Regions from separate parts of the Rhodoferax sp. AJA081-3 genome, predicted to be linked through region 2. Evidence: predicted binding sites of a transcription regulator. Region 2 holds the regulator's gene; the other holds the start of a gene.
What was found. The regulator FNR, encoded in region 2, switches genes on or off when oxygen is low (the NO sensors DNR and NnrR bind a similar motif). The targets are predictions, from matches to a motif close to TTGATNNNNATCAA.
Positions count from the first base shown of each region.

Region 1: the regulator FNR is predicted to act here: its motif matches at 2,392-2,405, upstream of HZ993_RS14170 (universal stress protein).

Region 1 covers NZ_CP059068.1:3,005,555-3,009,973, reverse strand. The annotation lists gene HZ993_RS14185 (LysR family transcriptional regulator) at 1-535, shown strand, start outside; gene HZ993_RS14180 (metallophosphoesterase) at 540-1,385, shown strand; gene HZ993_RS14175 (DNA ligase) at 1,410-2,312, opposite strand; gene HZ993_RS14170 (universal stress protein) at 2,456-2,878, shown strand; gene HZ993_RS14165 (TetR/AcrR family transcriptional regulator) at 2,887-3,504, opposite strand; gene HZ993_RS14160 (LysR family transcriptional regulator ArgP) at 3,552-4,419, opposite strand, start outside.
Region 2 covers NZ_CP059068.1:1,041,991-1,046,409, forward strand. The annotation lists gene hemN (oxygen-independent coproporphyrinogen III oxidase) at 1-1,247, opposite strand, end outside; gene fnr (fumarate/nitrate reduction transcriptional regulator Fnr) at 1,366-2,151, shown strand; gene HZ993_RS04860 (hypothetical protein) at 2,148-2,384, opposite strand; gene HZ993_RS04865 (FixH family protein) at 2,391-2,663, opposite strand; gene ccoG (cytochrome c oxidase accessory protein CcoG) at 2,687-4,153, opposite strand; gene ccoP (cytochrome-c oxidase, cbb3-type subunit III) at 4,178-4,419, opposite strand, start outside.

The sequences.
Region 1 (4,419 bases), 2.0 Mb from region 2:
CCCGCGGCAACTGCTGGAGGATGGCCATGCCGACCTGGCGGTGGGACACTTTCCGGCCGTATTGGCCGACTTGACGGCACGAGCCCAGGCGGGAGACAGCGCGGGCTTTCTGCACCACCGCCTGTTTTCGGGTGACTATGTGTGTGTGATGCGCAAGGGCCACCCGCTGGCGCGCGAGCCGCTCACGCTGCAGCGCTTCTGCGAAGCCCGACACATGCTGGTCAGCTTTTCGGGCCGGCCCTATGGATTTATCGACGAAGCGCTGGCCGCCCTGGACCAGCGCCGCCATGTGGTGCTGACGGTGAACCAGTTTTTCACCGCGGGCAAGGTGGTGGCGCAGTCCGATGTGTTGACGGTGTTGCCACGCCACTTTGTCGGCGTGACCGGCTTCGCCCAGGACCTGGTGCTGCGTGAGTTGCCGTTCCTGGTACCACCGATCCAGGTGGATGCCTTATGGCATTTGCGCAAAGACGCCGACCGCTCCCACGCCTGGTTGCGTGACCAGATCGCCAACCTGGCGGCCAAGGCGTTTTGACCGCATGAACATCCAACTGCTATCCGATCTGCACCTGGAGGCCCATCCACACTGGAAGGCCGAACCCACACCCGGCGCGGATCTGCTGGTGCTGGCCGGTGATATTGGCTCTTACCAGAGCGGTTCACAACTGGGGGACAGCGACTTTGGCTTGGGGCAGTTTTCACCGCACAACGGTTGGCCCACGCCGGTGATTTTTGTGCCGGGCAACCACGAATACGATGGCATGGACTTCGACGTGGCCCATGCCCGGCTGCGGGAGACCTGTGCGCGCCTGGGCTTGGTCTGGCTGGAGCGCGAGACGCTGGTGGTGGAGGGCGTGCGTTTGGTGGGTACCACCCTGTGGTCTGACTTTGACGCGTTGGGCCCCACCACGCCGCCGCCGCCCGCTGCCAAACACGGTGCACAGGTCAACCCGTTGGCACAGTTGCTCAAGGCACGCGACAAAGCCTTTCGGGCCGCCAACTATTACCTGCGCAAAACCCTGACAACCCGGCGGGGCGAGCCCTGGCTGGCGGATGGTTTGCGCGAACAGGCTCTGGTCTGCCAGGACTGGCTGCGCACGGCGCTCGATCAGCCCTTCGACGGCCCCACCGTCGTTATCACCCACTTCGCACCCAGCCTGATGAGCGCGGACCCGCGTTACGGCCTGACGGCTGGCACCGCCGGTTTTTGCAACGCGCTGGATGATTTGCTGCCCCATGCGCAGTTGTGGCTGCACGGCCACCTGCATGCACCCAGCGACTATGTGCACCGCGGTTGTCGTGTGGTCGCCAACCCGCTGGGGTATGCGCGCAAGAATGAGCAGGTCAGCTTCCAGCCTAGGCAGTTGATAAAGATCGGCCTCTAGCCCGCGTTGGCGCTGCGTGTAATGCTATCCTTTTGATAGTGATCGCACAAAACTGGCGAAACGCGGCACACCCGCGTCGGTCAAACCCCGGTAACGGTAGGTCACCACACTGCCCACGGGCGGTGGATCGCGGCGCTGTGCATCTGTCAGGCCGGTGCCAATCTTGAAACGCACGCCGGGCGCGGCGGCATTCCCGCTGGCTACCGTCTCAACCAGCAGGGCGCCCAGCATGCCCGTGTATTTGCCCTGGCCCGTCTGGTGACCGATCACGCGGGCCTCGGCGTCCTCATGGGGTTTGACCTTCAACAAATCGCCATTGCGGGTGGCGCTGTACAGGGACGCGCCGCGGTGCAGCATCAGACCCTCACCACCGGCCTTCACCACACGGCGCATCTGCGCCTGCAAGGCCGTGTGGCTTGTGGCCCGCGTTTGTGCTACCGCCACCACCCAGGGTTGTGCGATGTGTGCCACCGTGGCCTGGAGGGCCGTGATGCGTTCGGTGAACGTGCCGCCGTGTGCCGGCATATCAAACACCATGAATCGCATGCCGCGCCAGGCGACATCGTTCGGAACCTGCTGGCGTGCGGTAGCGCTGGCCCGGGCAAACTGGCCGCGGCCCGCCCATAACTCGCCGTCCAGTGGTACGGCGGGCCAGCCTTCCGTGAACCAGGCCGGTGCCTGGACACGTTCTCCGCCCCGGGTGAACAATTGTTGTCCATCCCAGTAGCCGCGGATGCCATCGTATTTTTCGCTGACCCAGTAGTCGGCCAGATCGATGCCGGGGTGGTAAACCTTGGCCAGCATCAGCGCAGGTGCGCCAGAGGTCTGTGCCTGCGCCGCCGCAGCTAGGCTGGCACCCACGCTCCACAGCGCCAGCAGGCAAACCAGTGTCGCCAGTGGGCGGTTCAGACGCAAAGGCAGGTGCATGGTGTGCTCTCCGGTGGGTATGGTCAGCGGCAGCATACCAAGCGGTGGCGCAGGCGGGGTGGTAATTGCCCCAGCCCAGTTGACACATATCAAACGGAGTGTCGGTGGCATGGCTACACTGCGCCATATCCAAGGAGTACCCCATGAAAATTCTTCTGGCCGTAGACGGCAGCCCGTACAGCAAAAAAATGCTGGCCTACCTTGCTACCCACGATGGCATGTTTTCCCCCAGCAACGACTACACAGTGTTTACTGCCCAGGCTGCACTGCCCTCGCGGGCACGCTCAGTCGTCGGCAAAGAGGTGGTGGAGAGCTACTACGCCGATGAAAGTGAAAAAGTGATCGCCCCGGTGAGCAAATTTCTGCTGCGCCACGGTATCAATGCCAAGGGCAGCTGGAAGGTGGGCCAGGCCGGCGCATTGATTGCCAAGTTGGCAGAAGACGGTAAGTTTGACCTGGTGGTGATGGGCTCACATGGCCACGGCGCCTGGGCCAATCTGGTCATGGGCTCGGTGGCGACCCAGGTACTGGCACACTGCAAGGTGCCCGTGCTGATGGTGCGCTAAGCCACAGGCTAGCGGGCGTTCAGGCCGTCAAAACAGGTGGACATCACCAGGTCGACGATTTCTGCGTCGCTGTGCTGGCCGCCCATCTTCAAAAACTCCAGCACCGGGTCACAGGCTCGGGCGTACAGCGTGTAGAGCACGGCAATGGCGGGTAGCTGGGTGTTGATCGCGCCCTGGGCTTGTGCCGCTTCGATCCAGGCGCCCAGACGGTCGCTGACCTCGATCAAACCATCCATATAGTCTTTGTTGGCCATCAGCGTGGCACGCAGGCTAGAGTTCTGGCTGGGCAACGAGGGCATCTCGCCCGCCAGCTTGAGTTCCATGGTCCAGCGAACCACGGTGCGTAACTGTTCCAATGCCGGAGCGTCTGGCGCCAGGCCCTCCAGAAAGGCCTGGGCACGGCGCATGACACGGACCATGGCCGCAGCGGCCAGGTCTTCCTTGCTGGGGAAGTGTTTGTAAAGGCTGGCTTTGGCGATGCCCACGTTGGCGGCCACTTCGTCCACCGTCATGGCATCAAAGCCTTTTTCGGCCAGCAATTGGTTGACGACCCGCATGATCGCGTCTTCACGCGCTTGCAGCATCTGGGCTTTGAAGGACACTTTGACGTCAGATCGGGATTGCATGCCTACATTTTAGCCACACCCGTCTAAAAATACAGCAAGAGGCTAATTTATGACCGCTGCGTTTTCAATGCAACCGCCGCGGCGCTGGACAAGGCCGCCGTCAACCGGTCGATGACGACCGAATCCAGGTTCCAGCAGTGCCAGTACAGGTTGATGGGCAGCGTCACCTTGGGTGCCAGATTGACCAGCTCTCCGCTGGCCAGCAGGTGGGCCACCTTGAGCTCCGGCAATACACAGGCCCCCCAGCCCGCCAGGGTGGCCTGCACCTGGCCCTCCACGCTGGGCACAAACCGCTGGCTGAGCGCCACGCGGCGCAGCCCGCAGGCCCGACTGACGAATTCGGTCTGCAGATCGTCCTTGCGGTTGAAGGCAACAAAGGCAAGGGACCGGAAGTTATGCGGGGTCAGGCCTTGTGGACAGTGGGCGTTCGCATAGGCCGGGCTGGCAACCGCCACGTAATGCATGACGCCCAGCGGCAGCACCTTGCACCCGCGCAGCGCCTGCTTCAGGGTGGTGACACAACCCAATACCTGGCCCTCGCGCAGCCATTCGTGGGTGAAGTCCTGGTCGTCGGTGATGATCTCCAGGGGCAGGCCTTCGGCGACCATCTCGCCCAGGGCAGGCAAGGCCCAGGTGGCAATGCTGTCGGCATTGATGGCAATCGAGATGCGGTCTTCTTCACGCAGGGCGCCGGTGCCGGGTGTCAGGTCTTGCAGGTCGGTTTCAAGGTCGGCGCGCAGCAGGCGCATCTGCATGGCATGTTTGATCAGCAGGCGCCCGGCCGATGTGGGCTTGATGGGGCGGCTGCGCACCAGCAGCACGGTGCCCACTTGGGCCTCCAGTGCGCGCAGGCGCTGGGACACGGCCGATTGGGTGACCGAGAGGCGCAACGCCGCGCGTTCAAAGCCGCCTTCT
Region 2 (4,419 bases):
GGCTTCAACTCTTCCAGCTCCTTGGCGAAGTAGCTCCGAAAATCCAGCAAGTGGGCCGCTTCAACGGCATCAAAATCCAGTTGCCCCTGGCACATCAGGGCCATGATGACGCAGCGGCGCACCAGGTCATCACGTGTCAGCGCCAGGCCACGTACCACGGGGAAACGTCCCTGGTCCAGAAAATCGCAATACTCCTCCATGGTCTTGGCGTTTTGGCTGTAGGTGGCGCCTATGCGGCCAATGGCCGACACGCCCAGGCCGATCAGGTCGCAATCGGGCTGGGTGCTGTAACCCTGGAAGTTGCGGTGCAGCCGCCCCTGGCGCTTGGCCACGGCCAGGGCATCGTCCGGCAAGGCAAAGTGGTCCATGCCCACATACACATAACCGGCCTTGCGAAAGGCCTCCAGCGAACGCGACAACATGGACACTTTGGCACCGCCGCTGGGCAACTCCACAATCGCAATACGCCGCTGCGGCTTGAAACGCTCGGGCAGGTGGGCATAGGCGTACAGCGCAATGCGGTCCGGGCGCAGGGCGTTGACCTGGGCCAGGGTGCGGTCAAACGACTCGGGGCTTTGGCGCGGCAGGCCGTAGATCAGGTCCACATTGATGGACTCAAACCCCCGCGCCCGTGCGGCCTCTACCAGCGCAAACACCTGCTCCGCCGGTTGCACCCGGTGCACGGCTTTTTGCACCGCGGGGTCAAAGTCCTGCACACCAAAACTGAGCCGGTTAAAGCCCAGCGCGGCCAGGGTATCGAGGCGGGCTGCGTCCACCGTGCGGGGGTCTACCTCTATGGAGTACTCGCCCCCAGGTGCCAGGGTAAAGCTGCGGCGCAGCATGGCCATCAACTCGCCCAGCTCGGCGTCGTTCAGAAACGTGGGGCTCCCCCCGCCCAGGTGCAATTGGCTGATGGTCTGCCCCACGCCCAGGCGCTCGGTGTGCAGGTCTACCTCGCGGCTCAAATACCGCAGGTAGGGCGCGGCACGGTCGTGGTGCTTGGTGATGATCTTGTTGCAGGCACAGTAGTAACACAGGGACTCACAAAACGGGATGTGCACATAAACCGACAAGGGCATGGGCCGCGCTACCACCCCGCTGCGCCGCTGGTCCAAGGCCCGCCCATAGTCTTCAGCCCCAAAGGCCTCCACAAAACGGTCAGCCGTGGGGTACGAGGTGTAACGTGGGCCGGGCACGTCAAACCTTTTCAGCATCTCGTCTGATACGGTTTCAGCGGCGAACGTCATACAAAACTCCTGAACATATGGCCCGCACTGTGCGGGAAAATCGCCTGTGACAGCTTGATTTGCATCAAAGACTTCGAATGTGAGTAAACTGGACCGAATCCGCACCTCTTTGCACCCCATGCTTGACCACACCCCGCCATCGACACCGAGCCGCACCGATACGAAAGCCAAACCGACCATCGGAATAGCGGCACATTCCATCAAAATTGCATGCTCCAACTGCAATTTGCGTGAGTTGTGCATGCCCATGGGGCTAAGCCAGTCCGAGCTGGACCGCATCGACGAAGTGGTGGCCAGCCGGCGCAAGGTCAAACGTGGAGGTACGCTGTTTCGCAATGGCGAAAAGTTCACCAGCCTGTATGCCATTCGCACCGGCTTTTTCAAAACCTGTGTCACCACCGAAGACGGCCGCGACCAGGTGACGGGCTTTCAGATGGCCGGTGAAGTGATTGGCCTGGACGGTATCGTCAACGATGTGCATACCTGTGATTCGGTCGCGCTGGAAGACGCCGAGGTCTGCGTCATGCCCTTTGACCGCATAGAAGAACTCTCACGCGAGGTGAATGCGCTGCAGCACCATGTGCACAAGATCATGAGCCGTGAAATCGTCCGTGAGAACGGCGTCATGCTGCTGTTGGGCAGCATGCGGGCCGAAGAACGCCTAGCCGCCTTCCTGCTCAACCTGATGCAGCGGCTGCATGCGCGGGGGTTTTCACAGTCCGAGCTGGTGCTGCGTATGACACGCGAAGAAATCGGCAGTTATATGGGCCTGAAGCTCGAAACCGTCAGCCGCACCTTCTCCAAGTTTGTTGAAGACGGCATCATCGAAGTGAAGCAGCGCCAGATCCGCATCATCAATGGTGATGCACTGCGCAATATCGTGAGCGCCCGGGCCGACTGCTAATCGTTCACCTCGGGCGACGACATGGCCAGCAGCACCGTCAGTCCGCCTGACACCGCGGTGATGGCCCAGAACACAAAAAAAGCGGCGGTGTAAATCGCCTGGCGTGACCACTCCAGTGGGGCACCAAACCAATGGATGTCTTGCGGGTCTACCATGGCAAAAACCAGCACCTCTAGCACACCGGCCATCAAAAAGGCGGGCCACACAACCCACATCAGGCGTTGCTGCAACATGGCGGTTTACTGGGGTGCCTTCACACCGGTAGCGGCATGGTTGCGGGCCTCTTTGGCGGGCGCCAGGCTGGCCGGGTTGTCACTCAGCGTCTTGTTGATGGCCAGGCCCTTGCGGTAATAGTCTTCGTCCACCACCGGGTCCTGGCCCACGATGGCCAGATAGGCTGTGATAAACGAAGCCACCACCACCAGAACCGGTCCTGCAATCACCAACCACACATGGCCGTAACGCCACCAGGGGCGCGACTCGGTGGCGGGGGTCATATTGGTGTGCTGCATAGAGCCTCCTGCAGGGTTAAACATTAACGGGGAACAATAAAAACGGACTTCTCGACCACACGGCCCAAGGACGCAGGGCCGGTTATCACAAAATGGATGGTATGCGAGCCCGGGGCCGCAGCATCGGGTGGCAGTTGCAAGCGTACGGCGACCCAGCGGGCCTGGGTGGAGTCGATGCTGACATCCTTGTCGGACACCACCACCAGCCCAGGCAATCCCTCAACCCCGATGCTGAAGTCTTGTGCGGCCTCGGTGGCGTTCATGATCTGCAGCCGGTACACGTTCTCAATACGGCCGGCCTCCACCATGCGGGCCAGCATGCCACGGTCACGCACCACATCCACCTTGAACGGGGTGCGCATGGCAAGGCTCACCACCATGGCCAGCACAACCGTGCCCAAAATGGCCGAATAAATCAGCACGCGGGGGCGCAACACATGGCGCAGGGTCTGGGCCTTGGTCCAGTGCTGGTTGACGGCGTTTTGGGTGGAGTACTTGATGAGGCCTGGCGCGTACCCCATCTTGTCCATAACACCGTCGCACACATCGGCACAGGCACCACAGCCAATACATTCGTACTGCAGCCCGTCACGTATGTCGATGCCGGTGGGACACACCTGCACACACAGGCTGCAGTTGACACAGGCGCCCAGATTCAGGGTCAAGGGGTCAGCCTTGCGCGATCGGGCACCACGCGGCTCCCCACGCTCTTCGTCGTAGGTGACGATCAGCGTGTCCTTGTCAAACATGGCGCTCTGGAAGCGCGCATAGGGGCACATGTGCAGACACACCTGTTCACGCATGAAGCCCGCGTTGCCATACGTGGCAAATGCATAAAAGATAGACCAGAACACTTCCCAGGTGCCCATCTTCAGCTGAACAAACGCACCTGCCAGCTCGTGTATGGGGGTGAAATAACCCACAAAGGTAAAACCAGTCCATGCCGCCAATACAAGCCACAGAAAATGCTTGGCCGATTTACGCAGCAACCAATCCGCATTGCGCGGGCCACTATCCCGCCGCATACGGGCAGATCGGTCACCCTCGGTCTTTTTCTCCAGCCACAGAAACATCTCGGTATAGACCGTCTGGGGGCAGGCATAACCACACCACAAACGCCCTGCCACCGCCGTGAACAGAAACAATGAAAACGCCGAGATGACCAGAAGTCCCGTCAGGTAAATAAAGTCCTGCGGGTACAACACCAGGCCAAAGATGTAAAACCGCCGCGCGCCCAGGTCAAACAGCACGGCCTGGCGCTGGCCCCACTCCAGCCAGGGCAAGCCGTAAAACACCAGTTGGGTCAGAAACACCATGCCCCAGCGCCAATTTGAGAAAAAACCCGAGACGCTGCGCGGGTAGATCTTCTGGTGCGCCTCGTACAGCGACACCATCTCCGCGTCGGCTCCCGCTGGGGGAGCTATGGGGCTCTTGTCCTTTGACGCCGCAATGTGGATGACCTTGCGGGGCGTGGCGGCGGTATCGTCCAAATCCTGTGTCTTTCTGGCGGGTGTTTACTTGGGTTTGGCGCTGTTGTTCGACAGGCCCCACACATACGACGCCAATACCTGGATCTGGCTGGCATTCAGGCGGTCGGCCTGGGCCGGCATCTGGTTGACCTTGCCATTGTTGACCATTGCGGCGATAGCGTTTTCGCCAAAGCCGTGCAGCCAGATGTCGTCCGTGAGGTTGGGGGCGCCCAGGGCCTGGTTGCCCTTGCCATCCATGCCGTGACAGGCTGCGCAGGCCATGAACT